DNA from 2 places in the Ideonella lacteola genome. Region 2 is predicted to be linked to the other one. Evidence: riboswitches for the same ligand, from Rfam matches in the RefSeq annotation. Region 2 holds a riboswitch; the other holds the start of a gene.
What was found. A riboswitch is a leader RNA that binds a small molecule or an ion and turns the genes downstream of it on or off. The one in region 2 is predicted to bind glycine.
Positions count from the first base shown of each region.

Region 1: linked by a shared signal. The riboswitch ahead of gcvT (glycine cleavage system aminomethyltransferase GcvT) and the one ahead of AACH06_RS12900 (D-amino acid dehydrogenase) in region 2 are both predicted to bind glycine.

Region 1 is NZ_JBBUTG010000015.1:92,152-107,910, reverse strand. It holds gene AACH06_RS20970 (enoyl-CoA hydratase) at 1-361, opposite strand, end outside; gene AACH06_RS20965 (toll/interleukin-1 receptor domain-containing protein) at 427-1,350, opposite strand; glycine riboswitch at 1,468-1,562, shown strand; glycine riboswitch at 1,579-1,693, shown strand; gene gcvT (glycine cleavage system aminomethyltransferase GcvT) at 1,741-2,892, shown strand; gene gcvH (glycine cleavage system protein GcvH) at 2,995-3,369, shown strand; gene gcvP (aminomethyl-transferring glycine dehydrogenase) at 3,466-6,369, shown strand; gene AACH06_RS20945 (L-serine ammonia-lyase) at 6,523-7,914, shown strand; gene AACH06_RS20940 (response regulator transcription factor) at 8,198-8,899, shown strand; gene AACH06_RS20935 (sensor histidine kinase) at 8,900-10,354, opposite strand; gene AACH06_RS20930 (dienelactone hydrolase family protein) at 10,729-11,325, shown strand; gene AACH06_RS20925 (response regulator transcription factor) at 11,385-12,068, shown strand; gene AACH06_RS20920 (sensor histidine kinase) at 12,229-13,737, shown strand; gene AACH06_RS20915 (maltoporin) at 14,073-15,248, shown strand; gene AACH06_RS20910 (ABC transporter substrate-binding protein) at 15,277-15,759, shown strand, end outside.
Region 2 is NZ_JBBUTG010000006.1:191,645-207,403, forward strand. It holds gene AACH06_RS12850 (ABC transporter permease) at 1-892, shown strand, start outside; gene yjfF (galactofuranose ABC transporter, permease protein YjfF) at 928-1,947, shown strand; gene AACH06_RS12860 (2-dehydro-3-deoxygalactonokinase) at 1,954-2,904, shown strand; gene AACH06_RS12865 (2-dehydro-3-deoxy-6-phosphogalactonate aldolase) at 2,901-3,551, shown strand; gene boxA (benzoyl-CoA 2,3-epoxidase subunit BoxA) at 3,593-4,978, opposite strand; gene boxB (benzoyl-CoA 2,3-epoxidase subunit BoxB) at 4,983-6,410, opposite strand; gene boxC (2,3-epoxybenzoyl-CoA dihydrolase) at 6,429-8,087, opposite strand; gene AACH06_RS12885 (helix-turn-helix transcriptional regulator) at 8,193-9,140, opposite strand; gene AACH06_RS12890 (benzoate-CoA ligase family protein) at 9,304-10,905, shown strand; gene AACH06_RS12895 (alpha/beta fold hydrolase) at 10,902-11,699, shown strand; gene AACH06_RS12900 (D-amino acid dehydrogenase) at 11,696-12,949, opposite strand; glycine riboswitch at 13,003-13,124, opposite strand; gene AACH06_RS12905 (S8 family serine peptidase) at 13,448-15,010, shown strand; gene AACH06_RS12910 (DUF599 domain-containing protein) at 15,184-15,759, opposite strand, start outside.

The DNA of each region.
Region 1 (15,759 bases), on a different contig from region 2:
CCACCAATTGGCAGCCGGCCGCGGTGGCCACCCCCTGCACCTTCGCAATCACCGGCACCGGCAGTTGCTGGATCTGCATCATCACCTTGGCGCACCGAGCAAACAGGCCGCGGTAGTAGTCGAGCGAAGGCTCGGCGCGCATTTCCTTCAAGTCGTGGCCGGCGCAAAAGGCCTTGCCCGAGGCGGCCAGCACCACCACCCGCACCGACGCATCCCTCGCCAGGGCGTCGAACTCGGATTTCAGCGCCGCCAGCATGGCTTCGGACAGCGCATTGAAGGCCTGCGGGCGGTTCAAGGTGATGGTCACCACGCCTCGCGAATCGTCCTGGCGCAGCAGAAGCGGGTCTTGTTCGGTCAGCATGGCGGAATCCTCATCCAGAGGTGGTGGCAGCGGTCGTCCAATGTAGCGCGGGGTGGCTCGGTGAATCAGCGGGGCGCATGCGCCTCGGCCCGTCGGGCCACGAACTCGAGCGGTGCGTTCGGGCCGCTGCCGCCTTCGGTCTGCATCATCAGACGCAGGACTCCGTCATCATCCAGGCGGCCCTGGTAGCGGTGGGTCATCTCGGCGCCGCCCATCTCGGCGGTGCGGGTGGCAAAGCGGACCAGCCGCTCGTCCACCTCGCCCTCCACCAGGCCACGCGGCACGCCGAGGAAGCTGGCGGTGCCCGCCAGTTGGCGCCCTTCGCCCGTGAAGTGAAAGCGCTCGGTGCGTGGCGCGGGCTCCCAGGCATATCGCAGCTCGGCGACCCAGTCCCCATCGATGGCTGGCCTGGCCACCGAACGCGAACGGGCCCACCAGCCGCCGGCCAGCAAGGCCGCTCCCAAGGCGCCCGCCGCCGCGACGATCCACCCTCGCCTGCCGGGCTGGACTGGCGACGAACCGAGCCGCTCACCCACGACTGCCACCAAGCGCTCGACGTCGGCGGCGAAGCGGCTGTTTCCCAGCTCCAGCGCCTGCAGGCTCGACAAGGCCTGGATGTCCGGCGGCAGGTCGGCCCCGGGCGGCATGGCCGCGCCGTCCAGCAGCAGGGGGATCACCGTCATGCCACGCTGCAGACCAGCCGCCACCTCCAGCCGGACGAAGTCGCCCGGATCCTGAACACGCGGCGCCTGCCCTTCTCGCTCGCCCCGCCAGCGGCGGCCGATGAGCACCAGCAAGATGCTGGCCGTGTCGACCGCCTGCCCGATGACTTGGGCGAAACCCTGGCCGGCGCCGATGTCATCGACGTCGATGAAGACCCGGTCTGCACCCCACCGCCGCGACAGTTCGGAGGCGATGGCTCGGGCGTATCCCGCCGCGTCGTCGCGTCGGTAGCTGATGAAGACCAGGGGGCCCGGAGAGCTCGGCATGAGTGACCCTGTGAGTGACTCTTTTTCCACGGCACCAAGAAACAGTTGCAGCTTGCCGCAACCGGACGAGAAATCGCACCGCAGCATAGCCCGACCGCGAACGGGCTCGGGTACACTGCCCGCTTGCCAGGAGAGAGCTCCATCAGGGGCCGCCGAAGGCGCAGAGGCCGTACAGGCCTCGAACGCTCAGGCAAAAGGACTGGCAAGCGCTTCGCGTCAGGATGCGGGGCGTTCCTCACTGGAGAGAGACGGGTCTTCGAGCCCGTCCACCGAAGGGGCAAGCGGTGCCCGGCCACACGCCGACACCGTCAATCTCTCAGGTAAAGCGGACAGCGAGGGCAAATTCCGACCGATCAGGTCCCTTGGATTGCCCTCGACACAGGAACCGCGATGTCCTCCGCTAACGCCGCCGACGCTCTGCTGCAGACTCCACTGCACGCCCTCCACCTCGAACTCGGCGCCCGCATGGTGCCGTTCGCCGGCTACGCGATGCCGGTGCAATACCCCGCCGGCCTGATGGCCGAACACAAGCAGTGCCGCGAATCCGCAGCGCTGTTCGACGTCTCGCACATGGGCCAGTTGCGACTGATCGGCGCCGACGCCTCGGCCGCGCTCGAAACGCTGGTGCCGGTCGATGTGATCGACCTGCCCGCTGGCAAGCAACGCTACGCCTTCTTCACCAATGAGCAAGGCGGCCTGCTCGACGACCTGATGATCACCCGCCCGCCCGTGGAGGCCCTGGCGAAGTTTGGCGATCTGTTCGTCGTGGTCAACGCCGGCTGCAAAGACGCCGACATCGCCCACCTGAGCTCGAAGATCGGCCAGCGCTGCGAAGTGCGGCCCATGCCCGAGCGCGCCCTGCTGGCGCTGCAAGGCCCGAAGGCGGCAGAGGCCCTGGCCCGCCTTGCCCCCGGCGTCGCCACCCTCACCTTCATGACCGGCGGCGTGTTCACGATCGCCGGTGCCGAGTGCTTCGTCACCCGCTCGGGTTACACCGGCGAAGACGGCTTCGAGATCTCCGTCCACCAGGACCAGGCGGTCGCCCTGGCCCGCGAGTTGCTGGCGCAGCCCGAGATTAAGCCCGCCGGCCTGGGTGCGCGCGACACGCTGCGCCTGGAAGGCGGCATGTGCCTGTATGGCCACGACATCGACACCACCACCACGCCGGTCGAAGCCGCGCTGACCTGGGCCATCCAGAAGGTGCGTCGCGCTGGCGGCGCCCGCGCCGGCGGCTACCCTGGCGCGGCGGTGATCGACGCCCAGCTCGCTGAAGGCGCCAAGCGCAAGCGCGTGGGCCTGGTGGGCGTGGAGCGTGCCCCGGTCCGCGAAGGCGCCAAGCTGGTCGCCGCCGATGGCACCGAGCTGGGCACCGTCACCAGCGGCACGCTGGGCCCCACGGTGAACCAGCCTGTCGCCATGGGCTACCTGCCGGCCTCGCACGCCGCCGTCGGCACCGAAGTGTTTGCCGAGGTCCGAGGCAAGCGGCTGCCGATGAAGGTGGCCGCCATGCCGTTTGCCCCGCACCGTTACTACCGCGGCTGAAGGGCAGTCAGCCCGCCCGTCCGAGGGTCTGCCGTCTTGACCGCCGGCCGGCCCTGAATCAACCTAGCCACCCCTGCTTACCCGAACCGAGGAGCCCTGCCCATGACGACCATGTTCACCGCCGATCACGAGTGGATCAACATCGAGGATCACGAAGCCGCCGTGGTCGGCATCACCTTGCACGCGCAAGATGCGCTGGGCGATGTGGTGTTCGTCGACCTGCCCGAAGTGGGCAAGACCTACAACAAGGGCGAGATCGCCGGTGTCGTCGAATCGGTCAAGGCCGCGGCCGACATCTACATGCCGGTGACCGGCGAGATCGTCGAAGTCAACGAAGAGCTGCGCGCCAACCCGGCGTTGGCGAACACCGACCCGATGGGCGCCGGCTGGTTCTTCAAGGTCCATGTCACGAACATGGCCGAGTTCGACCAGCTGATGGATCCGCCGGCCTACGACGCCCTGCTGAAAACGCTCTGAGCCTGAGCCGTTCCCGATTCCTGATGTAGCCCGCCGGCCGCGGCGCCTGACCCGCACCGCGCCCGGCCCGATGTTCGCCGCTGTCTCCCACGCGCCATGCTGATGCACGCTCACACCCCTCTCGACGCCCTCGAAAACCACGGCGAGTTCATCGCCCGCCACATCGGCCCGGACACGGCCGACGAGGCGCACATGCTGAGCGTGATCGGCGCCGCCTCGCGCCAGGCCCTGATCGACGCGATCGTGCCGAAATCGATCGCCCGGGCCCAGCCGATGGTGCTGCCGCCGGCCGTCACCGAGGCCGAAGCGCTGGCCGAGCTGCGCGCGGTGGCCTCGCTGAACCAGGTGAAGAAGAGCTTCATCGGCCAGGGCTACTACGGCACGCTGACGCCGGGCGTCATCCTGCGCAACATCCTTGAGAACCCGGCCTGGTACACCGCCTACACGCCCTACCAGGCCGAGATTTCGCAAGGCCGGATGGAAGCGTTGGTCAACTTCCAGACGATGATCGCCGAGCTGACCGGCATGGCGATCGCCAACGCCTCGATGCTCGACGAGGCCACCGCCGCCGCCGAAGCAATGACGCTGGCCAAACGCAGCGTCAAAAGCAAGAGCAACACCCTGATCGTCGCGGGCGACTGCCACCCGCAAACGATCGAGGTCGTCAAGACCCGTGCCGAGCCGCTCGGCATCGAGGTGATCGTCGGCTTCGCACCGAAGCTGATGGAAGAGCACGACTATTTCGCCGTGCTGGCCCAGTACCCGTCCACCAGCGGCCTGGTGCACGACATGCGCGAGGTCGTCGAGAAGGCGCATGCCAAGAGTGCCGCATTCATCGTGGCCGCCGACCTGCTGGCCCTGACGCTGTTGACGCCCCCGGGCGAATGGGGCGCGGACATCGTCATCGGCAACTCACAGCGTTTCGGTGTGCCCATGGGCGGTGGCGGCCCGCACGCGGCCTTCATGGCCTGCCGCGACGAGTTCAAGCGCTCGATGCCAGGTCGCCTCGTCGGCGTCAGCGTCGATGCGCACGGCAACCCGGCCTACCGCCTGGCCCTGCAAACCCGCGAGCAGCACATCCGCCGCGAGAAGGCCACGTCGAACATCTGCACCGCGCAGGTGCTGCTGGCGGTGATCGCCAGCATGTACGCCGTCTACCACGGCCCCGAGGGCCTGAAGCGCATCGCCACCCGCGTGGCCACCTTCACCGCGATCCTGGCCGATGGCCTGGGCAAGCTCGGCCTGAAGGTGCAGAACCCGTATGCCTTCGACACGCTGACCATTGAAACGGGCGACCGCACCGACGAGATCATCGGCCGCGCGCTGGCCGGCGGCGCCAACCTGCGCCGCCTGTCACCCCAACACGTGGGCGTGTCGCTCGATGAAACGACCACCCGCGAAGACATCGCCGCGCTCTGGAGCTGGTTCGCACCGGCCGGCCAGGCCTGCCCCCAGGTGAGCGACTATGCCGCCGGCATCGCGTTGCGCCTGCCCGAAGGTCTGCGTCGCACCTCGGCGTACCTGACCCACCCGGTGTTCAACACGCACCACAGCGAAACCGAGATGCTGCGCTACCTGCGCCGCCTGGCCGACAAGGACCTGGCGCTGGACCGCAGCATGATCCCGCTGGGCTCGTGCACGATGAAGCTGAACGCGACCAGCGAGATGATCCCCATCACCTGGCCCGAGTTCGCCGCGGTTCACCCGTTTGCCCCGGCCGACCAGCTCAAGGGCTATGCCCTGCTCAACGAGCAGCTCACCGGCTGGCTGTGCCAGGCCACCGGCTATGCCGGCATCAGCCTGCAGCCCAACGCCGGCTCACAGGGCGAATACGCCGGCCTGCTGGCCATCCGTGGCTGGCACCAATCGCGCGGAGAAGGCCATCGCAAGGTCTGCCTGATCCCTGAATCGGCCCATGGCACCAACCCCGCCTCGGCCCAGATGGTGGGCATGCAGGTCCTGGTGGTGAAGTGCGATGCGAACGGCAGCGTCGACCTGGACGATCTGAAGGCCAAGTGCGAGCAGCACGCCAAGGATCTGGCCTGCATCATGATCACCTACCCCTCCACCTACGGCGTGTTCGAGCCCCGGGTGAAGGAACTGTGCGCGATGGTCCACCAGTACGGCGGCCGCGTGTATGTGGACGGTGCCAACATGAACGCGCTGGTGGGCGTGGCGGCCCCGGGCCAGTTCGGCGGCGACGTGAGCCACCTGAACCTGCACAAGACCTTCTGCATCCCGCACGGCGGTGGCGGCCCGGGCGTTGGCCCCGTCTGCGTGGTGGAAGACCTGGTGCCCTTCCTGCCGGGCCATGCCACGGCGGGCCAGGTACGCGAGGGCGGCGTGGGCGCCGTCTCGGCCGCGCCGCTGGGCAACGCCGCGGTGCTGCCGATCAGCTGGATGTACGTGCGCATGATGGGCGCCGATGGCCTGAAGCAGGCCACCGAAACCGCCATCCTCAGCGCCAACTACGTGGCAGCCAAGCTCTCTGACCACTACGACATCCACTACAGCGGCGGGATCGCCGGTGTGAAGGGTGGCGGCGTCGCGCACGAGTGCATCCTCGACCTGCGGCCGCTCAAGGAGACCTCCGGCATCAGTGCGGAAGACGTGGCCAAGCGCCTGATCGACTACGGCTTCCATGCACCGACGCTGAGCTTCCCGGTGGCCGGCACGCTGATGGTCGAGCCGACCGAGAGCGAGCCGCTGGTCGAGCTGGACCGCTTCTGCCACGCGATGATTTCGATCCGCGAAGAGATCCGCAAGGTCGAGTCGGGCGCCTGGCCGAAGGAAGACAACCCGCTGAAGAACGCGCCGCACACGTCGCAAAGCCTGCTGAAGGCCGAATGGCCCCACGCCTACACCCGCGAAGAAGCGGCTTACCCGGTGGCCGAACTGCGGCAGTACAAGTACTGGTCGCCGGTCGGCCGCGTGGACAACGTCTACGGTGACCGCAACCTGTTCTGCAGCTGCGTGCCGATGTCCGCCTTCGCGGAATGACCCTGCCGGCGGCGCAGCCTCGCCGCCACGATTGAATGGTCTGACCCGGCCGTCTGATGGCGGCCGCGCGCCTGCTCACACCCTGTCGGCTCTGGCCTGGGCATGAGCAGCCCGGCGCCCAGGCGGCGCCGCCGAACCCTCGAGGCCCACACCATGGCTGTTTCCGTCTTCGACCTCTTCAAGATCGGCATCGGGCCCAGCAGCTCGCACACGGTGGGCCCGATGCGCGCCGCGCGCCTGTTCGGGCTTAGGCTTCGCAGCGAGGGGCTGCTGGCGCAGACCGCGCGGGTGCGCTGCTGGCTCTACGGCTCGCTCGGGGCCACCGGCAAGGGCCACGGCACCGACAAGGCGGTGCTGCTCGGCCTGGCGGGCCATGAGCCGGACACGGTGGATGTGGACGCCGTGCCAACCATCCTCGACAAGATCCGGGGCGCCAGGCGCATCGCGCTGCTCGGCGAGCACGAGGTGGCCTTTGACGAAGGCGAAGACCTCGTCTTCCGCCGCCGCGAGACACTGCCCTTCCACGCCAACGGCATGCGCCTGATCGCCTACGACGCGGCAGGCGCCGAGATCGAGAACCGCACGTATTACTCGGTCGGCGGCGGGTTCGTCGTCAGTGACGAGGTGGCGGCCGATGGCTCGAAGCAGAAGGTCATCGCCCCCGATGCGACCGTGCTGCCCTTGCCCTTCCGTTCGGGCGAAGAGCTGCTGCAGGTGTGCGAACGCGAGAACCTGACGATCGCTCAGGTCATGCGCGTGAACGAGCGCCACTGGCGCACCGACACCGAGATCGACGCCGGCCTGCTGCGCATCTGGCGCGCCATGCAGGATTGCGTGGCCCGCGGCCTGCGCACCGATGGCGTGCTGCCCGGTGGCTTCAAGGTGAAGCGCCGGGCCTCGCAGCTCTACCGCGACCTCACGGCCAACCCCGAGCAGGCCCTGCGCGACCCGCTGCAGGTGATGGACTGGGTCAACCTCTACGCACTGGCGGTCAATGAGGAGAACGCTGCCGGCGGCCGCGTGGTGACGGCGCCCACCAACGGCGCCTCGGGCATCGTGCCGGCGGTGCTGCACTACTACCACCGCTTCGTGCACGGCTCGAGCGACCAGGGGGTGATGGACTTCCTGCTCACCGCCGCAGCGATCGGCATCCTCTACAAGGAAAACGCGAGCATCTCGGGCGCCGAGGTGGGCTGCCAAGGCGAAGTGGGCGTGGCCTGCTCGATGGCGGCGGGCGCGCTGGCCGCGGCAATGGGTGGCACGCCGGCTCAAGCCGAGAACGCCGCCGAGATCGGCATGGAGCACCATCTGGGCCTCACCTGCGACCCGGTCGGCGGCCTGGTGCAGATTCCCTGCATCGAGCGCAATGCCATCGCCTCGGTGAAGGCCATCAACGCCGCCCGCATGGCGCTGCGGGGCGACGGTACCCACCATGTGAGCCTGGACAAGGTCATCAAGACCATGCGCGAAACGGGCGCCGACATGCAGACCAAGTACAAGGAAACGGCGCGCGGCGGCCTGGCGGTGAACATCGTCGAGTGCTGACGACAGCCGGCAGCCCCCTAAGCAGCCCCTGAGCACCCAGCGCGGCGCTCAGGTAGGCCGCGGATCGAAGCCCTGGCGTGGTGCGCAGGCCACGCCGAATGGCGCAGCTTCGATCATTGATTACTCAGCGAATCAGATATTCCCGCTCAATGGCAACGCGGGTCAATTTTCCATCGCCGAAATACCGCCTCGTGATCCTGATTTCCCCGGGAAGTGCACTGCAGCCGCGTCGTGCTGCCTAGAATCATTCGTCACGTTTCTCCCAGCGTTGTCGACGCATTCCATGCCCCACACCGGATCCCTGCCCGCCTCCATCGCGCTCGTCGACGACGACGTGGAGTACACCGAATTTCTCGCCCAGCATTTGCGCGGCCTGGGTGTCCAAGTCCATCGATTTGCCGACAGCGATGAATTGCTGGCCGACTCGTCTCCCTTCAGCTACGGGTTTTATTTGGTGGACCTGATGCTCCCCGGGATCGACGGCGTCGAGCTGATCCGCGTGCTGCGCCGCCGCACCCACGCTGGCGTGCTCGTCGTCTCGGGTCGCGTGGCGGAAGACGTGTTCTCGTCGGTGGTGGACGCCGGGGCCGACATGCACCTGGCCAAGCCCGTCACCTTCGACCAGGTGGTGGTGGCCATCCGCGCGGTGCACCGCCGCGTGGTGGCCACCGAGGCGGGCTCCAAAGAGTGGGTGCTCGATCGTCACGCCGGGCAGCTCGTCGCCCCGGACGGCGTGCGTGTGGACCTGAGCGAAGGCGACATCACGGTGATGGAGTGCTTCGTCGAGGCCGAAGGCAAGACCGTCACCCGCGAGGTGCTGTGCCGCCGCCTGGGCCGCCCGGTGACCGACGAGCCCGACAACACCCTGAGCGCCACGCTCTACCGCCTGCGTCGCCGCATCGAGCGGGCCACCCCGGTGGTCGTTCCGATGCAATCGCAATCGCGGGTGGGGTATGTGTTCCGCGCGCCTCTGCGCGGCGTCTGATCAATCCACCAAGGGCAGCCACAGCCTGAAGACGCTGCCCTGCGGCTCATGGGGCGCCCAGCTGGCGCGCCCCCCGTGCCTCAGCATGATCTGCTGGACCACGTAGAGACCCAGCCCGTGGCTGGGCAAGCCATGGTCACCCCGGGCGCCACGCTGAAAGAGGCGATCCCGCATCTCGGGCGCGATGCCCGGGCCCTGGTCGCGCACCTCGAACACCAGGCCCAGCGGCTCGTCACTGTCACTGACCTGCAGCACCACGGGCGAGCCTCGCGGCGAATAGGCCAGCGCGTTCGACAGCAGGTTGCGCAAGGCCAGGCGCATGAGGCCAATGTCCATGGCGGCCGTTCGCGCATGGGACGAACTGGCGTCGCGCAGAACACGCACCCGCTGTTGGGGGTCCAGATCGCCGAGCGCCATCTCGAGCAACACATTGACGTCGGCATCGCGCGGGGCGAGCGGCTGCTCGCTGGCCAGCACGGTGGTGGCGGCCAAAGTGTTGTCGATCGACCCCACGATGTGGCTGATGACCTTTTGCGCCCGATGCAAGCGGGCCTGCACCTCGCCCGCATCGCTCATCTCGCCCACCTGCAACGCGGCGCCCGCGCTCTGCAGCGCAGCCGACGCGTTGTTCAACGGCTGCCGCACCTCGTGTGCCAGAACGCGCACGAACTCATCACGCTCAGCCAGGCGCTCGGCCAGCACCGCGGCGCGGGCCTCCGCCGCACTGCGTTGTGCCTGCTCGCGGGCCAGGTCGGCGGCCTGCGCGTCGCGCCGGATCCGGGCCCGTTCCAAGGCCATGCCCACGTAGCCCACATTGCCGAAGATGCCCGCGACCAGGCCACCGGCCAGCACCAGGAACAGGTCCAGCGTGGGCGCCAGGTTGGGCGGCACATAGGTGCCCGAGGCCGCGGCCAGCACGCTGACGCCGATGCGCAGCGAATAGCTGCCCGCAAAAAAAGCGTACGACACCGCGATGTGCTCTGAACCACGTCCATGGGGAAACCGCCCCAGACGCACGGCCATGACGGCGATCCAAACCGCCGCGGCGATCATCAAGGTGCCATTGAGCACGCGGCGCCACGACGGCATGGCCGCTCCCAGCGTCAGCACGAGCAGCATCGCGATGGCCACAGCGACCATCACCACGCGCCACCCGCCTTCACGGCCGCTCTCGCGGTACAGCGCGCACAAGCGCAGGCCCATGCCCAGCAAGCCCAAGGACACCGGCACCTGCGTCGTCCAATAGGCCGGCAGCAGCCCGCCGAGGGTGAAGATGAAGTAGGTGATGCCCACCACCCCGCCGCCGCCGCACCACAAGCTGATGGCCGCCGCTTCATGGTGGGGCCGCAAGATCATCCACACCAGGCCCGACATCAACAGGTACACGACTCCCAGCAGATACAGCGCCGTCTGCGTGTCGAGCGGGACGAGCGGCATGACGAGGTATTCAGACAAGGCGGATGAGCTCTCGCAGCGGAAGTGAACCGATGGTGGGATGGGGGCGAGGCGAATTCTGGGTCAGCCTGCCGCCCGCGACCAGCCCGGAGCCAGAGACCCAACTGTCCGATCACCTGAGCCTTGACGCGCGGCGCCGGCACGGCGCACACGATCTAGGCCCCTGAAGGCAACGATAAGATGCCGCGATGCGCACCCTTCCACTTCCGTCAGGGGCTGCTCGGCCGCCCACCGGCGGCGTGGAGGCATCGGCTGTGACGCCGATGGGTGGAGGCCTGCGGCGACGCGGTGTGCTGCTGAGCATGGCGCTGCTGGCCGGCCTGCCGGGATGTGCCTGGCAGCGCGGGCAAGGGTCGACGAAACCAGGAGCCGGGATGTCGGAGATTCTTCTGTTCCACCACGCATGGGGTCAGACACCCGGGTTCTTGGCATGGGCCCACGCGCTGCGTCAGGCGGGACACACGGTGCACACGCCTGATCTGTTCGAAGGTCAGGTGTTTAGTCGGCTCGAAGACGGCGTGGCGCATGCGCAGCGCATCGGGTTTGAAGAGATTTCCGAGCGCGGGGTTCGAGCCGCGCAGAAGCTGCCGGCGTCGCTGGTGTATGTCGGCATGTCGCTCGGGGTGATGCCCGCGCAACGCCTGGCCATGACGCGGCCCGGCGCGGCGGGTGCGGTGCTGATCGAAGCCTGTGTGCCCCTCGAATACGTCGGCGGCGTCTGGCCGGCCGGCGTGCCGGTGCAAGTCCATGGACGCGACGGCGATCCGGTGTTCGGTGGCGATGGCGATCTGGAGGCCGCTCGGTCACTCGTTCGATCCACACCATCGGCCGAGCTCTTCCTCTATCCGGGGGATCAGCACCTGTTCGCCGACGCGAGCCTGCCGTCTTACGACGCCGCCTCGGCAGCACTGCTCACCCGACGGGTGCTTTCCTTCCTGGAAATGTCTTCCGCTCAGCGGCATTCAGCGTGAACCTGTCGACCACCGATCGGGCACAGCCCGTCTTGCAGAACTCTCTTACGCTTTCAGACATGAACCTGTTGCTCGCCGAAGACGATGCCATCTTGTCGGATGCCCTGTCATCCCAGCTGCGCGAGGCTGGTTTCGATGTCGAGCATGCGCCCAATGGCGCCGTGGCCGAGTACCTGCTGCTCAAGCAACCCTTCGATCTGGCCATCCTCGACCTGGGACTGCCGTTGGTCGACGGCTTGACGGTGCTCAAACGTGTGCGCGCCGCCAAGCCCGCCCTGCCCGTGCTGGTGCTCACCGCGCTGGACAGCCTGGACGACCGCGTGGCCGGCCTGAACGCCGGGGCCGACGACTATCTGACCAAACCCTTTGACTTCCCCGAGCTGGAGGCGCGGCTGCGCGCGCTGCTGCGCCGCACGCGGCCGATCGGCAGCTCTGCAGAGCTGGGCCATCTCAGCTTTGACCGCGATACCCGTCGTGCCGCCGTGCGCGGCGAGCCCCTGGATCTGAGCCCCCGCGAGTGGATGCTTCTGGACCTGCTGCTGTCGCAACGCGACAAGGTGGTCACCAAAGATCAGATCCAGCAGGCCTGGGCGCTGGACCGTACCGAAGCGGCCAGTGGCACCAACTCCATCGAGGTCTACATCCACCGCCTGCGGCGCAAGCTCGAGCAGTCTGGTCTGGCGATCCGCACGGTGCGCGGCCTGGGCTACCTGCTCGAAGCCGAAGCCGAAACCAGTGCATGAGCACCATCCACAGAGTCGGGCTGCACCCAGCGCGCGCCCCTCGGCGGGCACGAGAAGCCTGGCCAAGCCAGTTCTTCTCAGCCGCAGCCCCCAGGGCCGGGCTGCGCCCAGCCCGCCCCCCGTGGGGGGCACGAGAAGCCTGGCAAAGCCAGTTCTTCTCATGAGCCGGCTCTGGCGCCGCAGCTCGCCGCAAGGGCCTGACGATGCCGCGGTGCGCCGGGCCGCTGGCGGCCCCTCGCTGCACCGCCAGCTGCTGATGTGGCTGCTGCTGCCCCAGCTGGTGTTGTGGATCGGTGGCGCCTTCGTCACCTACAACCTCGCCGCCCGCTACGCCAACGCAGCGGTCGATGCCACGCTGTCGCAAGCCACGCGGTCGCTGGCGCGCCAGGTCAAGCCGATCGGCAACGGGCTGTTCATCGACTTTCCGCGTGCCGCGCAGGACATCCTGGAAGCCGACCCGAACGATCGGGTGCTCTACACCGTCAGCTCCCCGCCCGGCGAATTCATCCTGGGCAACCGCAACCTGCCCACGCCCAAAGACATCCCGCCGCAGCCCGCCCTCGGTGAGCCCTACTTCTACAACGGCGAGGTGCCCGCCGCCCAGGGCAGCGGCACCGAGCGGGTACGCGTGGCAGCACTCTTCCTGAGCTATGGCGACGGCTCCGAGCCGATGCAGACCATGTTGGTGCAGGTGGCGCGCAGCAGCGCCAACCGGGAAGAGCTGGCGCGCCGCATCCTCGTGGACACGGTGTTGCCGCTGTCCGCGCTGATCGTGCTGATGACCATGATCGTCTGGGCCGGCATCCGGGCCGGCTTGGCGCCGCTCGCGCGCCTGCGGGCTTTGGTGGAAGGCAAGGCACCGAATGACTTGACCGCGATCGAGCTGCACGCGGCCCCCAGCGAAGTGCGAGCCCTCGCCCAGGCCATCAATGACCTGCTTGGCGCAGTGCAGCACAACGTCGTCTCCCAAAAACGCTTCATCAGCGACGCGGCTCATCAGCTGCGCACGCCGCTGGCCGGGCTGAAAAGCCAGACCGAGCTGGCCCTGAAAGAAGCGCACGACCCGGCACTCGAGGCCCGCTTGCAGCGCGTGCACGAGAGCGCGACCCGAAGCGCCCATCTGGTCAATCAGTTGCTCACGCTGGCGCGGGCCGAGCCCGAGTCCGCCACCGTACAGGCCCGCGCGCGGGTCGACGTCGCCCGCCTGGCGCGGGAGTTGACAGCCGAGTTGGTGCCGCGTGCGCGCCAGGCTGGCATCGACCTGGGCTATGAGCCCTCCCCTGACGGCGAAGACGGCACCGAGCCGGCCGTCGAGGTGCTCGGCATCCCGCTGCTGCTGCGTGAAGCGCTCGCCAATGTGCTGGACAACGCTCTGCGGTATGCCGGCCGGGGCGCCGAAGTCACGGTGCGCGTGAGCGTTCTGCAGCACCAAGCCTGCATCGAAGTGAGTGACACTGGGCCGGGTGTCCCAGCGCAATTGCAGCCGGATCTGTTCGAGCGGTTTGTGCGCGGCACCACCGAAGGCAACGGCTGCGGCCTGGGCTTGGCGATCGTGAAAGAGATCGTCGAGCGGCACGCCGGGCACGTCGAGCTGTCGGACACGCGGCCGCAGGGGCTCACCCTGCGCATCGTGCTGCCCCTGGCAGAGCGTCCGATCAGCTTGGCCTGACGCCCCTGGCCTTGCGCCATACCTGAACAAATTATTAACATCGCGCTGCGCCGGCCCTGGCCTGGCGCCGATCGGCGCTGGCCGGCGCGGCCACGGCTCTCGGCAAATCAACGCCTTGGCGCGGTTCGGCACGCAGCAGCCGCCCCAGCTTGTCGCGTACAGGCCACAGCTTGGTGCGTGGATGCACCCAACTAAGGAAACTACCTATCAATACAACTTTAAGGTGTCTTTAATAATTGCAGCACTCGCAAGGTACATGAACGCAAGATGAACATCTGCGCCCCTGCGCCAACTCCCCGCGAGTGACCGGTCGTTCGTATCCAGGAGACACCTTGATGAAACAGAAGCTTCCTTTCACCCCCGCCGCGATCGCGCTGGCCTTGGGCCTCGGCGCCAGCGGTGCGCATGCGCTTGACTACACCGGCTACTTCCGTGCCGGCCCCGGCCTCACCTCTGAAGACGCCTCCCGCGCTTGCTACGGGCTGAACGGTGGATCCAGCGGCATGAAGTACCGCCTCGGCAACGAGTGCGACTTCTACGGCGAATTCCAGCTCGCCCAGGGCTTCTCCAAGGATGGCATTGACACCAAGGCCACCCTGATGGTGAACCACTACACCGGCGCCACCGACAACAGCAGCGAAGGCGTGAAGATCGAGCAGATGTGGGCCGAAGCCAAGGGCTTCGACATCGCTCCGACCGCCACCTTCTGGATCGGCAAGGAGCGGGGCCGCCGCGGCGACGTGCACATCGTCGACACCTTCTTCGTCGAAATGCTCGGCGTGGGCGCCGGCATGAAGGGCCTGCCCGCCGGCACCGGCAAGTTCGGCGTCGCGTTCTACAAGACCGACTCCGACGCCGTCCACCCCGGCAACCGCTTCAACGCGGAATGGGTCGACGTGGCCGCCAACACCAACGGCAAGATCAACCTCTTCGCCTCGATCACCAAAGGTGACTTCGAAGACGGCAAGAGCGGCGCTGGCCTGACCCTGCGCCACGACCAGACCGACCTGTTCGGCATGGGCGTGAACAACGTGCTGTTCCTGCAGTACGCCCAAGGCTCGGCCAACCTGAACCAGAACTTTGGTGACCTGACGGCCGATTCCGACGCCAAGGGCTGGCGGATCGTTGAAAGCGTGAACTGGCAGCGCGGCGTGTTCGGCGGCCAGGCCATGCTGCTGGGTGCCAGCCAGACCGACGGCGCCGGCGTGCGCACCACGTCGCTGTCGGCTGGTGGCCGCATCTCCTACGCCTTCACCAAGAACTTCAAGCTGGTCACCGAAGCAGGCTACTCGCAGTACAAGACCGAAGGTTCGCCCACCGCGAAGCTGGCCAAGCTGACGATCGCCCCGACGCTGGCCACCGGCCCCGAGTTCTGGAGCCGCCCCGAGTTCCGCCTGTACGTGACCACGGCCAAGTGGAATGCCCCCGCCGGCAATGTGACCGGTCAAGCCGCCTTCGCCGACAAGACCAATGGCACCAGCTATGGTGCTCAGGTCGAGTGGTGGTTCTAATACGCCGATATCTCGGAGACAAATGATGATGAAGTACAAGCAACCCCGTCGCGCCGCGCTGCGCCACGGTTTCCTGGCGGCCGCCAGCATCGCCGCGCTGTTCGCCGGCTCGGCCAACGCCGGTGAAATCGAAGTGCTGCACTGGTGGACGTCGGGCGGCGAAGCGAAGGCCGCTACCGCGCTGAAGCTGTCGCTGCAGAAGAGCGGCCACCGTTGGCGCGATTTCGCGGTCGCCGGCGGCGGCGGTGATTCGGCGATGACGGTGCTGAAGTCTCGCGTGGTGTCGGGCAACGCCCCGTCGGCCGCGCAGATCAAGGGCCCGTCGATCCAGGAGTGGGCGCGTGAAGGCGTGCTGGCCAACATCGATGATGTGGCCAAGGCCGAGAAGTGGGACGAGCTGCTCCCGCCCGTGGTCTCGGACATCATGAAGTACAAGGGCAACTACGTGGCCGTGCCGGTGAACGTTCACCGTGTCAACTGGCTGTGGACGAACCCTGCGGTGTTCGCCAAG
Region 2 (15,759 bases):
GCTGGCCATCGTGGCCCTGGGCATGACGCTGGTGATCGCCACCCGCGGCATCGACATTTCGGTGGGTGCGGTGGTGGCCATCAGCGCCGCCGTGGCGGCCTGGATGATCGGCGGGCAACTGGTCATGAAAGACGGCGTGCAGATCTACGTGAGCCGCTTTCCCATGCCACTGGCGCTGGGCTGCGCGCTGGGCGTGGCACTCATCGCCGGCCTGTGGAATGGCCTGCTCGTGGCCTGGGTCGGCATCCAGCCGATCATCGCCACGCTGATCTTGATGGTGGCGGGGCGCGGCATTGCGCAGCTGATCACCGAGGGGCAGATCATCACCGTGTACTACCCGCCCTTCTTCTACCTGGGCGGCGGCTTTTTGCTGGGGCTGCCGTTTTCTCTGTTCATCGTTGGCCTGCTGTGGCTGACGATGCACCTGCTGTTGACGCGCACGGCCCTCGGCCTGTTCATCCAGGCAATCGGCATCAATCCGTCGGCGGCCCGCATGGCAGGGGTGCAGCAGCGCCTGATCACCGTTTGCGTCTATGCAGCCTGCGGCCTGGCGGCCGGAGTGGCGGGCCTGCTGCTGAGCTCCAACGTCAAGAGCGCCGACGGCAACAACGCCGGGCTGTTGATGGAGCTGGATGCCATCCTCGCCGTCACGCTCGGCGGCACGCTGCTCAATGGCGGCCGCTTCAGCTTGGCGGGCAGTGTCATCGGCGCACTGGTGATCCAGACGCTCACCTCCACCATCTACTCGATCGGGGTCCCGCCTGAGGTGAATCTGGTCGTGAAGGCGGCGGTGGTGTTCGTGGTGATGCTGCTGCAATCGCCCGAGTTCCGGCGCCAGGCGCACGCCTGGGTGTTTCGGGCCGCGCCTGGTGCGCCCAAGGGGGCCGCATGACCCCCGCCAAAATCATCGCCATGCCCGACGAGCCCATGGTGTCTTCCGCCTCAGCCGAGCCGACGTTGTTACAGCGCGCGTTGGCGACGGTGTCCAATGCCGCGCATTGGCCGTTGATCCTCACGGTGGCGCTGTTCGGGCTGATGGCCGGTTACGGCAGCGTCGCCTACGAGGGCTTCTTTTCGGCCCAGGTCTTTCTGAACCTGCTGATCGACAACGCCTTCTTGCTGATCGTGGCGGTCGGCATGACCTTCGTGATCCTGTCCGGCGGCATCGATCTTTCCGTGGGCTCGGTCATTGCGCTGACCACCATGGTGCTGGCCACGCTGATGGAGCGGCACGGATGGCCACCGGCAGGCGCGATGGCGCTGGTGCTGATCATGGGCACGCTGTTCGGCCTGATGCAGGGATGGCTGATCCAGCGCTTCAGGCTCCAGCCCTTCATCGTGACGCTGGCCGGGATGTTTCTCGCCCGTGGGTTGTGCTACCTCATCAGCATCGATTCGATCAGCATCGGCCACGAGGGCTTTTCGCAGCTCGCTCAGTGGCGGCTTGAGTTGTGGGAAGGGGCGTCGCTGTCGATCGGGGCCTGCCTGGCGCTCACCGTCGTGGTGATCGGGCTGTGGCTCGCCCACGGCACCAGCTTCGGCCGCACGGTGTATGCCATCGGCGGGCATGAGGCCTCGGCGCTGTTGATGGGCCTGCCCGTGGCGCGAACCACGGTGCTCATCTATGCGCTCAGCGGGCTTTGTTCTTCGCTGGCCGGTATCGTGTTTGCGTTCTACATGCTGTCTGGCTACGGCTTGCACGCGATGGGCCTCGAGCTCGACACCATCGCTGCGGTGGTGATCGGCGGCACGCTGCTCACCGGTGGCGTCGGTCACGTTGCGGGCACGCTCTTCGGCGTGCTGATCCTCGGCGTGATCCAGACGCTGATCAGCTTCGACGGCACGCTCAGCTCCTGGTGGACCCGCATCGTGATCGGCGGTCTGCTGTTCATCTTTTGCCTGCTTCAACGCGTGTTTGAGACGAGCTCCCGCCGCGCGGGGCGCTGACCCGACATGACCCTCTCCCTCGACAACGCGGTGTCGTTCATCGGCATCGATTGGGGCACCACCCACCGCCGTGCCTGCCTGCTGGATGGCGATGGCCAGGTCGTGCATGAAGAGCACGATGACGACGGCGCGCTGGCCTGCACCGGCCGGTTCGCCGAATCGCTGCGCACGCTGCTGCAACGCCTGGGCCGCTTGCCGAGCGACGTGCCGATTGTGATGGCCGGGATGGTCGGCTCGGCCATGGGCTGGCAAGAGGTGCCTTACGCAGAGGCCCGAACGCCGCTGCGCGACCTGGCGCGCCAACTGGCGCCCGTGCGCGACGCCCCCGCCGGCGCGCGCTGGTGGATCGTGCCCGGCATGCGCTGGGTGGAGGCCGCCTCGGGCCAGGTGGATGTGATGCGCGGGGAAGAGACCCAACTGCTGGGCGCCTCGCAGATGCTGGGCGCGGCCGGTGAAACTGGCGGCTACGTGCTCCCGGGCACCCACAGCAAATGGGTGCGGCTGGAAGCTGGCGTGGTGCAGAGCCTGCGCACCTTCATGAGCGGCGAGCTGTTTGCGCTGCTGCGCGAGCGCGGCACCTTGTCGGCCGCCATGAAGTCCACCCCGGCCGAATCCGCGTTGGACCGCCCGGCTTTCGCACGCGGTGTGGCAGACGCGACCCACGGCGCGCTCAGCCACACGCTGTTCGGCGCACGCGCTCGGGTGGTCACCGGGCAGATGCCGGCTGAAGCCGCTTCCGCCTACGTCAGCGGCCTGCTGATCGGCAGCGAATGGCACGAGCATGCGCGCAGCAAGCACCGCGGCGACATGGTCCGCCTCATTGGTGAGCCGGCTCTCGCGCAGCTTCATGTGCATTGCGCGGAGCTGCTGGGGTGCCGGGCCGAGGTGCTGGACGTGCGCGCTGTCCAGCATGCCGCCTGGAGAACACTGCAACGATCGTTGGAAACCACGCCATGAGCCCCCTGTCGTCATCGCCGAACTGGCCACCTCAGCCGCCCCTGGTGGCGATCTTGCGCGGCTTGCCGCCCGGCGAGGCCGACGATGTGGGCCGCGTGCTGCTGGATGCAGGCTTCGGTGCGCTGGAAGTGCCGCTCAACCGCGACGGTGCGCTCGCCAGCATCGCCAGGCTGGTGGCGTTGGCGCCCCGGCAGGTGGCCGTGGGCGCCGGCACGGTCACGACCACCGCGCAGGTTGACGCTGTGGCGGCCACGGGTGCCACGCTGATCGTGTCGCCGCACTTCGATGAGGCCGTCGTTCGTCACACCAAGGCGCTGGGGATGCTGAGCGTGCCTGGCGTGTTCACCGCCAGCGAAGCCTTTGCCGCGCTGCGCGCCGGGGCCGACGCCCTCAAGATCTTCCCCGCCGAAGCCATGCCGCCGGCCGGTTTGCAGGCCCTGGCCAGCGTGTTGCCGGCTGGTACCGCACTGTGGCCAGTCGGGGGCGTCACCGCCGAGAGCTTGTCGGCTTGGCAGCGGGTGGGGGCCACCGGCTTCGGCATCGGCGGCGCGCTCTACAAGCCGGGCGTGGCGCTGGACGAACTCCGCCGGCGCGCTGAGGCCTACGTGCAAGCGTGGAACTCGTCCCGTTCCGCCACGCACCCGTGACGGTGTGCGGCGCCCAGGGCGCGTGGCTGCCCTAGTCGCCGTCAGTACGTTTCCAGGTGCAGCCGGCCCTGCTGTTTCAGGGCTTCGGCGATCTCATCCCAGGCCTGGCCGGCCTGCGTGGCGATATCGCGCAGTGCCAGCACCACGCCTTCTTCCATGGCCTTCAGCCCGCACACATAGAAGTAGGCATTCGGGTCGGCCAGCAGCGGGGCCAGATCGGCGGCGCGTTCGCGCATCAGATCCTGCACATAGCGCTTGGGGCTTCCAGCGGTGCGGCTGAAGGCGAGGTTGATGTCGATGAAGTCTTTGGGCAGGTTCTGCAACGGGCCGAAGTAGGGCAACTCTTGTGCACTGCGGGCGCCAAAGAAGAGCATCAGCTTGCCGCCCTCGAACTTGCCCGACTGCCGCAGCCGGCGCCGCCACTCGGTCATCGCCCGCATCGGCGCCGAGCCGGTGCCGGTGCAGATCATCACGATGTGGCTCTTGGGGTGGTTGGGCATCAGGAAGCTGGTGCCGAACGGCCCGATCACCTGCACCGTGTCACCGACCTTCAGATCGCACATGTAGTTGCTGGCCACGCCGCGCACCGGACGACCTTGGTGGTCTTCGAGCACGCGCTTGATGGTGAGCGACACGTTGTTGTAGCCGGGTCGTTCGCCATTGCGCGGGCTGGCGATGGAGTACTGCCGTGCATGGTGTGGCCGGCCGTTGGCATCGGCACCCGGCGGCACGATGCCGATCGACTGGCCCTCCAGCACGGGGAAGGGCATGGCTCCGAAATCGAGCACGATGTGGTGCGTGTCGTAGTCGGTGCCAACCTCCGTCACCCGCACGTTGCCGGTCACCGTGGCCAAGACCACTGCGCTCGCCGACTTGGGGCCGTACAGGTGGGTGTAGGGATGCGCGGCCGACCACGGTGGGGTGGTGGCACCGTAGCGCGCGGCCTGGAATGCCGGCGTTTCGATGGTGCTGTGTTGCGCCGCGCTGGCCGCGGTGGCCACCTCGGCCGACGGGGCGGCAGGCGTGGCCCCGGGGTCGCCGCCGGCCAGCTCGGCGAGCTGCTCGCGGCTCAGCTCGGCGGGCAGGGTGTCCCAGCCTAACTGCTCGTCCAGGCTGTAGGCCCGAGCCTTCGGCATCCGGCGGTAGTTGTCGATGCTGCCGGTGGGGCAGGGTGAGATGCAGTCATTGCACCAGTTGCACTTGCTCGCATCGACCACGTAGTTGCGTGCGTCGTGGGCGATGGCGCCCACCGGGCACATCGTTTCGCAGGTGTTGCAGCGGATGCAGATCTCCGGATCGATCAGATGCTGCTTGACGATCTGGAGCCCCGACGCTCCTTCAGGTCGCTGCCCCCCGAGGGGGTGGGGGCCATGGCCCGGCAAAACCGGATCCACGCCCATCCCTTGGTCCATTGCAGCGGAAGCCATGGTCTCAGTTGAAGCGGATGTATTCGAAGTCCACCGGCTGGCGGTTGATGCCCATCACCGGCGGCGCGATCCAGTGGGCGAATTTACCGGGTTCGACGACCCGGCCCATCAGGCTGGCCACGAAGGCGCGGTCTTCCGCGCTTGGCAGCCATTGGTTCACGCCCGCCGCCCATTCGGCCTCGTTGAGCACGCGGCCCTCGGGCGACACCTTGAGGCCGGCCAGACCCCCGATGTTGCGGTGGAAGGCCTTGTGCGGCGTCTTCAGCCGGAAGGGGATCCCGGCCTTCTCGATGACCTTGTTCCAGCGTTCGACCCCGGCCACCGAATCCTTGATGTAGTCGTCGCGCAGCACCTCGTTCAGCGCATTGAGCATCGGCACGTCTTTCTCGACCAAGGCTCCGCCGTGCGCCTGCATCACGCGGTAGGTCTGGCCTTTGAGCAGATGGTCGTCCTGCCGCTTGCCCTCCTCGAAGCGTCCCTTCAGGCCGGTGGAGTAGAAGGTGGCGGCATTGCTGGATTCGTCGGCACCGAAGAGGTCGATCGTCACCGAGAAGTGGAAGTTCAGATAGCGCTGGACCGTGGGCAGATCGATCACGCCAGCGGCGCGCAGGCGGGCCGGATCGTCGGTCTTCAGTTCGTTCATCACCTGCACGGTGCGCTGGATCACCCGTGAGACGCCGGACTCGCCGACGAACATGTGGTGCGCCTCTTCGGTGAGCATGAACTTCGTGGTTCGCGCGAGCGGGTCGAACGAGCTCTCGGCCAGCGCGCAGAGCTGGAACTTCCCGTCTCGGTCGGTGAAGTAGGTGAACATGAAGAAGCTGAGCCAGTCGGGCGTCGGCTCGTTGAAGGCCTGCAGGATGCGTGGGTTGTCCTGTTGGCCGCTGCGGCGCTCGAGCAGGGCCTCGCCCTCTTCACGACCGTCGCGGCCGAAGTACTTGTGCAGCAGATAGACCATGGCCCACAGGTGCCGGCCCTCCTCGACATTGACCTGGAAGAGGTTGCGCAGGTCGTACATGCTCGGTGCGGTGAGGCCGAGGTGGCGCTGCTGCTCGACCGACGCCGGCTCGGTGTCGCCCTGTGTGACGATGATGCGGCGCAGATTGGCGCGGTATTCGCCGGGCACGTCCTGCCAGGCGTCTTCGCCCTGGTGGTCACCGAAGTGGATCTTGCGGTTCTGCTCGGCCGGGTTCAGGAAGATGCCCCAGCGGTAGTCGGGCATCTTCACATGAGCGAACTGCGCCCAGCCTTGAGGATCGACGCTGACGGCCGTTCGCAGGTAGACGTCGAAGTTCTGCGAGCCATCGGGGCCCATGTCGTCCCACCAGCTCAGGAAGTTGGGCTGCCATTGCTCCAGCGCGCGCTTGAGGGTGCGGTCGTCTGCGAGGTTGACGTTGTTGGGAATCTTCTCGCTGTAGTCGAAGCTGCTCATGGGTGTCTCCTCGATTCGTCAGACTCTGTTCCAGTCGAAGGCGGCCTTGTCGCCCTTGCCATAGACCTTGAGTGCGCCCTTCTCGCCGACGGCGTTGGGGCGCTGGAAGATCCAGTTCTGCCAGGCGGTCAGCCGGCCGAAGATGCGGGTCAGCATGTTCTCGAGGCCATTGAAGCGCAGATTGGCTTCCATGCCGGTGAGCGCATCCGGGCTCATCGACACGCGCTCCTCGATCGCGATGCGGGTTTCGTCGGGCCAGTCGATGTCGTCCGGGTTGCTGGTGACCAGGCCCAGCGCGAAGGCAGCGTCGGCATCGAGCGGTTGGTTCAGCCGCCCGCGGATCTCGTCCAAGGGCGCGGCTTCGCCGTAGAAGCGCCGCTCAAGGCGGCTTTGGCCGGTGACCATCGGGTAGCGGCCCCAGTTGGCTTCGCCCACCACGATCTTCGGCGCACGGGCCGCATCGTCGGGCAGGGCGAGGTGGTAGCTGCGATCGCAAGCCAGCGCCAGTTCGAGGAAGCTGCCGGCGAAGCACGAGCCGGGCTCGATCAACGCGAAGAGGCTGCGCGAAGACACATCGAGTCGGCTGAAGGTGCGCCGCAGGTAGCCGATGGTCTCGCGCACCAGCCAGTGGCCCTGGTGTGCGCAGAGGGTGTTGTCCATCGCCAGCACGGCCGCGGCATCGCCTTCGGTCTTGATGAGCCAGGTGCCGATGTCCAACTCGTTGGTGCGCATCGACAGGATCGCGTCGTCCAGCTGCCGGGCCAGCGCGAGCGGGTACCAGGCCGCGCCCGCCGCTTCAATGGCGGCGATGTCGGTCGGCTGAACGCCTTGCGGCGCACGAACGGTGAAGGTTGCCGTACGGCGCGCCCGATCGATCTCGACCTGCACATGCGGATAGCGCAGCGCGTCGGGCTCGATCTGCCGTTCGAGGGGCCCGAGTGAGACGCCGCGTGCGCCAGCGGGGCGATCGCTCGATGCGGCGAGTTGCAGCGCGCGTTCCTGCACCTTCGCGGCGAACTGGGCCGGTTTGGCGATGTCGTCGACCAGGCGCCAGGCCTTGGCCTTCTGGCCGCGCACCCCTTCGGTGGTCGTGCAGAAAATGTCCGCCAGGTCGTGCCGCACCTTGCGCTTGTCGGTGACGCGGGTGAGCCCACCCGTGCCAGGCAGCACGCCGAGCAGCGGCACTTCGGGCAGGCTGACCGCGCTGGAGCGATCGTCCACCAGGATGATTTCGTCGCACGCCAGCGCCAGCTCATAGCCGCCGCCCGCGCAGGCGCCGTTGACGGCGGCGAGGAACTTCAGGCCTGAATGGGCAGACGAATCTTCCAGGCCGTTGCGCGTCTCGTTGGTGAACTTGCAGAAGTTCACCTTCCAGGCGTGGCTCGACAGGCCCAGCATGAAGATGTTGGCGCCCGAGCAGAAGACCTTGTCCTTCGCGCTCGTGACCACGACGGTGCGCACGCCAGGGTGCTCGAAACGGATGCGGTTGACCGCGTCGGCCAGCTCGATGTCGACACCGAGGTCGTAGCTGTTCAGTTTGAGCTTGTAGCCGGGGCGCAGGCCGGCGCTCTCATCGATGTCGCACCACAGCGTGGCGACGGCGCCGTCGACGCTCAGGCGCCAGTGCCGATAGCGTGAAGGGTCGGTCTGATAGTCGACGCGATCCGGGTTGCTCATGGCCGATCTCCTCTAAGGCGCGACCACCAGCCGCGCGGTAGAAGAATCATAGTGCATGCATTGGTTTGCATGCAAGCCATGAAATGAATTATGTTGCCTGTTCGGTCAGGCCGGCAGTTGCAGCGTGTCGCGGACGAGCCGGCGCAGCGCGGCGAAGGTGGCGTCCAGCGGCTGGGCGCTGGTGTCCAGCGTGAGGTCGGCCTTCGAGTAGAAGGCGGCCCGACCGGCGAGGATGCGCTTCAGGTCGTCCATCGCCTCACGGCTGGCGGCCATCGGGCGCAGGTCACCCTGGGCAGTGACGCGCTTCATGTGGTCTTCTGCGTCGGCCTGCAGCCACACGGTGGTGCAATGCGCCAGCAACTGGTTGAAGGTGGCTGCATCCGACACCAGCCCGCCGGGCGTGGCGATCACGGCCTCGGGGTAGATCTGGATGGCTTCTTCCAGCGCGCGCCGTTCGTAGCGACGGTAGGCATTCATGCCGTACAGCGCCTGGATCTCGGAGATGCTGCAGCCAGCAAATTTCTCAATCTCGCGGCTCAGCTCCACAAAGGGGAACCCCAGGTCTTCCGCCAGCATGTGGCCGAGGGTGGACTTGCCGGCGCCTCGCAGGCCGACCAGCGCGATGCGCGAGCTGCGCTGGGCGTGGCTGCCGCCGGTGCCGAGCATCTCGCCCACCGCCAGGCGCACGCGGTGCAGCGTGCTCTCGTCGCGGCCCTCGAGCAGCTCGCGGATCATCAGCCACTCGGGCGACGAGGTCGTCACGTCGCCGATCAACTCCGCCAGCGAGCACTGCAGTGCGCCCGCCACCTGCAACAGCACCAGGATCGATGCGTTGCCGATGCCGTATTCGAGATTGGCCAGGTGCCGCTCGGAGACATCGGCGGCCAGCGCGACCGCCTTGCGCGTCATGCCGCGGCGTGACCGCAATGAGCGAACGCGCTCGCCGAGCGCCACGAGGAACGGGTTCTTCTCGTCGGCAGGATCGGCGTCGGCGGCGTGGTGGCCGTCCAGATCGTCAGATGGCTTCTTGGGATGCAATATAGTGCTTGACATGCTCAAAGGGCGGACCTAGAGTCCCGGCGCGCACAATAGTTCATCCTCACGGGGTCCGCAAGCCGAGTTCGCAAGGACTGTGCCTTTGGTCAAAGGCAAAGGGCGGCGCCGGCCGGTGCATGTGCGCGCGAGTCTTGTCGCGCCGTTCATGAGGAGCATTCCGATGCGCTCTGCCGAATTCCCAGCATCGCCTGCCGCGCGCTTCAATTTTGCGCAGCACCTGATCGAGGCCAATGCCCACCGGGGCGCCAAGCTGGCCTATGTCGACGATCACGGATCTCTGAGCTATGCCGCCATGTCTGAACGGGTGCGCCGCCTCGCTGCCGGCCTGATCGCCCACGGAGTGCGGCGAGAAGAGCGCGTGCTGCTGCTGATGCACGATGGCATCGACTGGCCGGTGGCATTTCTCGGCGCGCTTTATGCCGGTGTGGTGCCGGTGGCGGTGAACACGCTGCTGACGGCCGACGACTACGCCTACATGCTTCGGCACAGCCGGGCACAGGCGGCGCTCGTGTCGGCCGCGCTGTTGCCCACCTTCCAGGCGGCGGTTGCGCAGGCTGAATGCGAAGGCGGCCATGAGCTGCGAGCGGTGCTGGTCTCGCGCAGTGCGCCCGGCGGCGAGATGGCGCGGCAGCACCACGCCTTCGAGAATGTGCTGGAGGCGCACCCGCCGCTCGCGCTGCCGGCACCCACCGGGGCAGACGACCCGGGGTTCTGGCTCTACTCCTCGGGCTCGACCGGCCGACCCAAGGGCACCTTGCACACCCACGCCAACCTCTACTGGACCGCCGAGCTGTACGGTAAGCGTGTGCTGGGCCTCACGGAACGCGATGTGTGCTTCTCCGCCGCCAAGCTGTTCTTCGCCTACGGACTGGGCAATGCGCTGACCTTTCCGCTCAGCGTGGGCGCCACCACCGTGCTGATGGCCGAGCGCCCCACGCCCGACGCCACGTTCCGCCGCTGGCGCGGCGAGGTGGGTGGTGCGAAGCCGACCGTCTTCTTCGGGGCGCCAACCGGGTACGCCGGCATGCTCGCGTCCCCTCAGCTGCCCGCGCGCGAGCAGGTGAGCCTGCGCCTGTGCTCGTCGGCTGGTGAGGCGCTGCCGGCCGAGGTGGGCCAGCGCTTCACCAGCCATTTCGGCTGCGAGATTGTCGATGGCATCGGCTCGACCGAGATGCTCCACATCTACTTGAGCAACCGCCCCGGTCACGTCCGGTATGGCACCACGGGCTGGCCGGTGGAAGGCTACGAGATCGAACTGCGCGGCGACGACGGCCGGCCCGTGCCTGACGGCGAAACCGGCGACCTCTACATCCGCGGGCCGAGCGCGGCCTTGATGTACTGGGGCCAGCGAGACAAGTCACGCGAGACATTCCAGGGCGCCTGGACCAAGAGTGGCGACAAATACCTGCGCAACGCAGATGGCAGCTACACCTATGCGGGCCGCAGCGATGACATGCTGAAGGTCAGTGGCATCTACGTCTCGCCCTTCGAAGTGGAATCGACCCTGGTGCAGCATCCGGCGGTGCTCGAGGCGGCGGTGATCGGGGTGCCCGACGCAGATGGCTTGACTCGAACCAAGGCCTTTGTGGTGCTGAAGGCGGGCCAGCAGGTCGATGTCGACATGCTCAAGGGTTTCGTCAAGGATCGCCTCGCCCCCTACAAGTACCCACGCCAGATCGAATTCATCGACGAACTGCCGAAGACGGCCACCGGCAAGATCCAGCGCTTTCGCCTGCGTGAGCGCGAAGCCAACGCGGGATGACCATCGAGTTCGTCGACATCGTGGTGGATGCTCGGCGGCTCACGATCGAGCACGAGTGGCTGAGCCCCGAGCGCCGCGACCAACCGCTCATGGTGTTCCTGCACGAGGGCCTGGGCTCGGTGTCGATGTGGCGGGACTTTCCTGCGAAGGCGGTCGACGCGCTGGGATGGCGTGGCCTGGTCTACTCGCGGCCCGGCTACGGCCGCTCCACTCCTCGTCCGAGCGACGAGGCGTGGGGGCCCGACTTCATGCACCGCCAGGCGCAACAGGTGTTGCCCGCGCTGCTGCAGGCGCTCGGCATCGACGCCCATCGAGACCCCCCCTGGCTGTTGGGCCACAGCGACGGCGGGTCGATCGCCCTTCTTCATGCGGCTGCCTTTCCGGCCCAGGTGGCCGGCGTGGTGGCGATGGCCCCGCATCTGTTCGTCGAAGAGCTGTCGCTCGCCAGCATCGCCCGTGCTCGCGAGGCCTACCTCCACGGTGCCCTGCGCCAGGGGTTGGCAAAGCACCACGCCGACGTCAACTCGGCGTTCTGGGGCTGGAACAACGCCTGGCTCTCACCGGCATTTCGCCCGTGGGACATCAGCGACGAACTGGGCACCATCGCGTGCCCGGTGCTCGCCATCCAAGGTGAAGACGACGAGTACGGCACGCTCGCGCAAGTCCGCCGCATCGCCGCGCGCGTGAAGGCCACCACCGTGCTGCCCCTGCCCGAGTGCGGGCATTCGCCGCACCGCGATCAACCGGAGCGGGTGATCTCGGCGGTGTCCTCCTTCGTTCAGCCTGGACGTTAGGTCGCGAACGCGAAATCGACCTCAGGCTTCAGCCCACTCGCGATGCGCGCCACGCTCTTGCCCGAGCCACACGCGTGCGTCCACCCCAGCGTGCCGTGGCCGGTGTTCAGGAAAAGGTTGGGCAGTCTCGAGCGGCCCACGATCGGCAGGTTGCTCGGTGTGGCCGGACGCAGGCCGGTCCAGAACTGGGCCCGGTCGGTGTCCCCGGCGCCGGGGAAGAGCTCTTCCACGCGCCGCACGATCGCTTCGCAGCGCACGCGGTTCAGGTCACGGTCGTAGCCGTTCAGCTCGGCGGTGCCGGCAATACGCAGCCGGTCGCCCAGCCTGGAGAAGACGAGCTTGTACTCGTCATCGGTCAACGAGACTTGGTGCGCCTTGGTGGCGTCTTTCACCGGCATCGTCACCGAGTAGCCTTTGGCGGGGTAGATGGGCAGGTCGATGCCCAGCGGCTTCACATACAGCGGGCTGAGCGATCCCATGGCCAGCACATAGGCCTCGCCGCGCAGCCGCTGGTAGCGGCCGTTGGGATCCGTCACCTCGACGTGGTCGATACGGCCCCCCACCTCCCGCAGCGCGGTGACGGTGTGGCTCATCAGGAACGTGACCCCATCCGCTTCGCAGCGCTGGGAGAGTTCATGCACGAAGCGGTTCGCGTCGCCGGATTCGTCTTCTGCCGTGAAGGTCGCACCGGCCAACTGTGGGCGGATGTGCGCGAGCGCCGGCTCGATGCGCACGGCCTCATCGGCCGAGATCACGCGACGGTCGCAGCCGAGCTCTCGCATCTGCGCGGCGGGGGCTTCTGCCGCGTCGAACTCTTTCGGGTTGGTGTAGAAGTGAAGAATGCCCTGGGTGCGCTGGTCGTACTCGAGGCCGATCTCGCGGCGCAGTTGCTGCAGCGTCTCGCGGCTGTAGGTGCCCAGTCGCACGATCTGCTCGATGTTGTGGCGGGTGCGCCCTGGCGTGCATTCGCGCAGGAAGCGAAACACCCAGGCCCATTGGCGCGCATCGGCGCGCAGGCGGAACAGCAAGGGCGCGTCTTCTTTGGCGAGCCACTTCAGCACCTTGAGCGGCGCGCTCGGGTTGGCCCAAGGCTCGGCGTGGCTCACTGAGATCTGGCCGCCGTTGGCGTAGCTGGTTTCGGCCGCGGGAGTGGCCTGCCGATCGATGACGGTGACTTCGTGACCGAGCTGGCGAAGGAAATAGGCTGAGGTGACGCCGAGCAGGCCGGCGCCGAGAACGACCACATGCATGGTTCTCTCCAGAGGCGAGCGGCACGAAGCGAACGAATGAGTGCTTCGTGCCTGCCGCTCCCCCTGTCCTCGGTACCTGAGAGATTCGGCCTGCGCGTGTCTCGCGTGGCCTTGCTCCTTCGGTGCGCTGGCCCTGACGGCATCGTCAGTTCAGCGGCTCTCCAGACGGCGATTGATGACAGCAGTACGGTACCTGAGCGTGCATGGGAGTTTGCGCCTTCGGTGGCCGGCTCGACCCTGTCGAAACCGGCGCTCTCCTGCTGAGCCGGATTGTAGGAGCGATGAGCTGTGATTGGCTACGTGAACTATTCACGGCCGATCGCCCAGTTGCGGTGAATGTCGTCCGGGTTTCCCCGCGACCGCTGCGAATGTCATGAGGATCGTTGAAGCTTTTGTAGTGGGCACACCGGGCTGTGCCATACACACTGCACACCTCGGATTCAAGCACTTACGTTTTGCTGAATCCCAGAATGATCTTCCCTACTGGAGTAGTTGACGATGACCAAGACGAGCTTCCCGGTGTCCCGCCTGTGCGTCGGCCTGGGCCTGGCCTTTGCCATGATGGGTGCGGCCCATGCGGCTGAAACCACCCGCGTGGTCGTGACTTTCAAGCCTGGTAGCCAAGCGGCCAAGCTGGCCCGCGCTGCCGTTGCCCAGATGGGCGGCAAGATCAAGCTCGAAATCGACGGCGAAAACGTCGCGGTCGAGCTGCCCAAGGCCGCCGCCATGGCCCTGGCCAAGCACACGTCCATCGCCCGCGTCGAGCAGGATGCTCCGCGCTATCCGATGTCGCTGACCACGCCGTCGACCGGCAAGCCCTACAAGCTCGGCCAGTTGGTCCCTTACGGCATCAAGATGGTCCAGGCCGACCAGCTGAAGGACACCAACGCTGGCAACCGCATGATCTGCATCATCGACTCCGGCTACGGCAAGGGTCATGAAGACCTGCAGAACAACGCCAACGTCACGGGTGACGACGACATCGGCGGCGCTGGCCTGTGGTCCGTGGACGGCTCGCACCACGGCACGCACGTGGCCGGCACGATCTCCGCCATCAACCAGGCCGACGTCGGCGTGGTGGGCGTTCTGCCGAACCAGAAGATCAAGCTGCACATCGTCAAGGTGTTCGGTGATGACGGCGCTTGGGCCTATTCGTCGACCCTGTCGGCCGCAGCCAAGAAGTGCCAGGCCGCCGGCGCCAACGTGATCAGCATGTCGCTGGGCGGCCCGCTGCCCAACACCGCTGAGAAGAACACCTTCACCGCCCTGCAGACGGCCGGCATCCTGTCGATCGCCGCGGCCGGCAACGGTGGCAACACCCAGACCTCTTACCCCGCTGGCTATGTGCCGGTGATGTCGGTGGCCGCGGTGGACGAGAACGAAGCCTGGGCGAGCTTCTCGCAGCGCAACAAGGACGTCGAAATCTCCGCTCCGGGCGTGGGCGTGCTGTCGACCGTGCCGATGGGTTCGGGCTCGGAGCCGTCGCTGCAAGTGGGCGGCACCGACTACGCGCCGGGCGCGATGGACGGCTCGCCCAAGGCGACCGCCACGGCGGCACTGGCTGACTTCGGTTTGGGCGACGCCGTCGATACCTCGGTGTCGGGCAAGGTCTGCCTGATCCAGCGCGGCAACATCGCCTTCTCGGAGAAGGTGCTGAACTGCCAGAACTCGGGTGGCGTGGGCGCGGTGGTGTACAACAACGTCGCCGGCGGCTTCGCTGGCACGCTGGGTGGCGTGGCCACCACCATCCCGTCGGTCACCGCTTCGGACACCGAAGGCGCTGCCATGAAGGGCCAGCTGGGTCAATCGGCCACCGTGTCGGTCGACGCCACCAACTACGCCTACTTCGACGGCACCTCGATGGCCACCCCGCACGTGTCGGCTGTCGCCGCGCTGGTGTGGAGCTACCACACCGAGTGCACGGGCGAGCAGATCCGCCAGTCGCTGAACAAGTCGGCCAAGGATCTGGATGTGGCCGGCCGCGACGCCAAGACCGGCTACGGCTTGGTGCAAGCCAAGGCCGCGCACAAGCGCATCACCAGCCTGGGCTGCGGCAACTGATCAGGGCTTCGGCACTGAACGAGAACGGGGCCTTCGGGCCCCGTTTTCCATGGTGAAGCGTCGGCAGGCTGGTCGTTTCTGCGTCGCTGAATCTGCACGGCGCACGCCTGGCAGAACAAGGCCTCAAGCCGCGACCGATGCCGAACAAGGGCGGGGGCGGGGCATCGCGGTGTTCAATCGACTTCGACGTCGTTCGCTGGCTGGTCGAACAACACCAGACCGCCGATCAGCAGCAGCGTCGCCGGCAGCATGGCCAACGGGTGCACCACACCGGCCACGACCGGCAGCACCATCAAGAACAGACGCAGGCCCCAGCTGTACATCAGCCCCGCGCGGCGCACGTGGGTGGCGGCGGCGGTGTTCAGCTCGTTGCGTTCCGGCCGATCCACCGGGATCGACATGATGAAGCTCGCGTGGCTGTAGTGGCGGGTGGACATCGCCGAGCACACGTACGAGGCGAACAAGATACCGACCAGCATCCCCTGCAGCACGGTGTGCAAGGCGTTTTCTCCCGACCAGCGCGCGAGATTGGCCGCCAGCGAGGCGCCTGACATGCTCAGCGCGCCCATCACTGCCAGCGCTGCGGTCGAGGCCGAGATCGAGGCGGCCATCAGCGAATTGCGCAGCGCCTGCACGGCGACGATCTCGGCGCCTGGGCGATCGGCCAACGATGTGACCCAGTGCATCCGCAGTTTGGCATTGGCGTAGCGGGCGAGACGCTCGGGCTGGCGCTTGCCGATGTGGTGAAT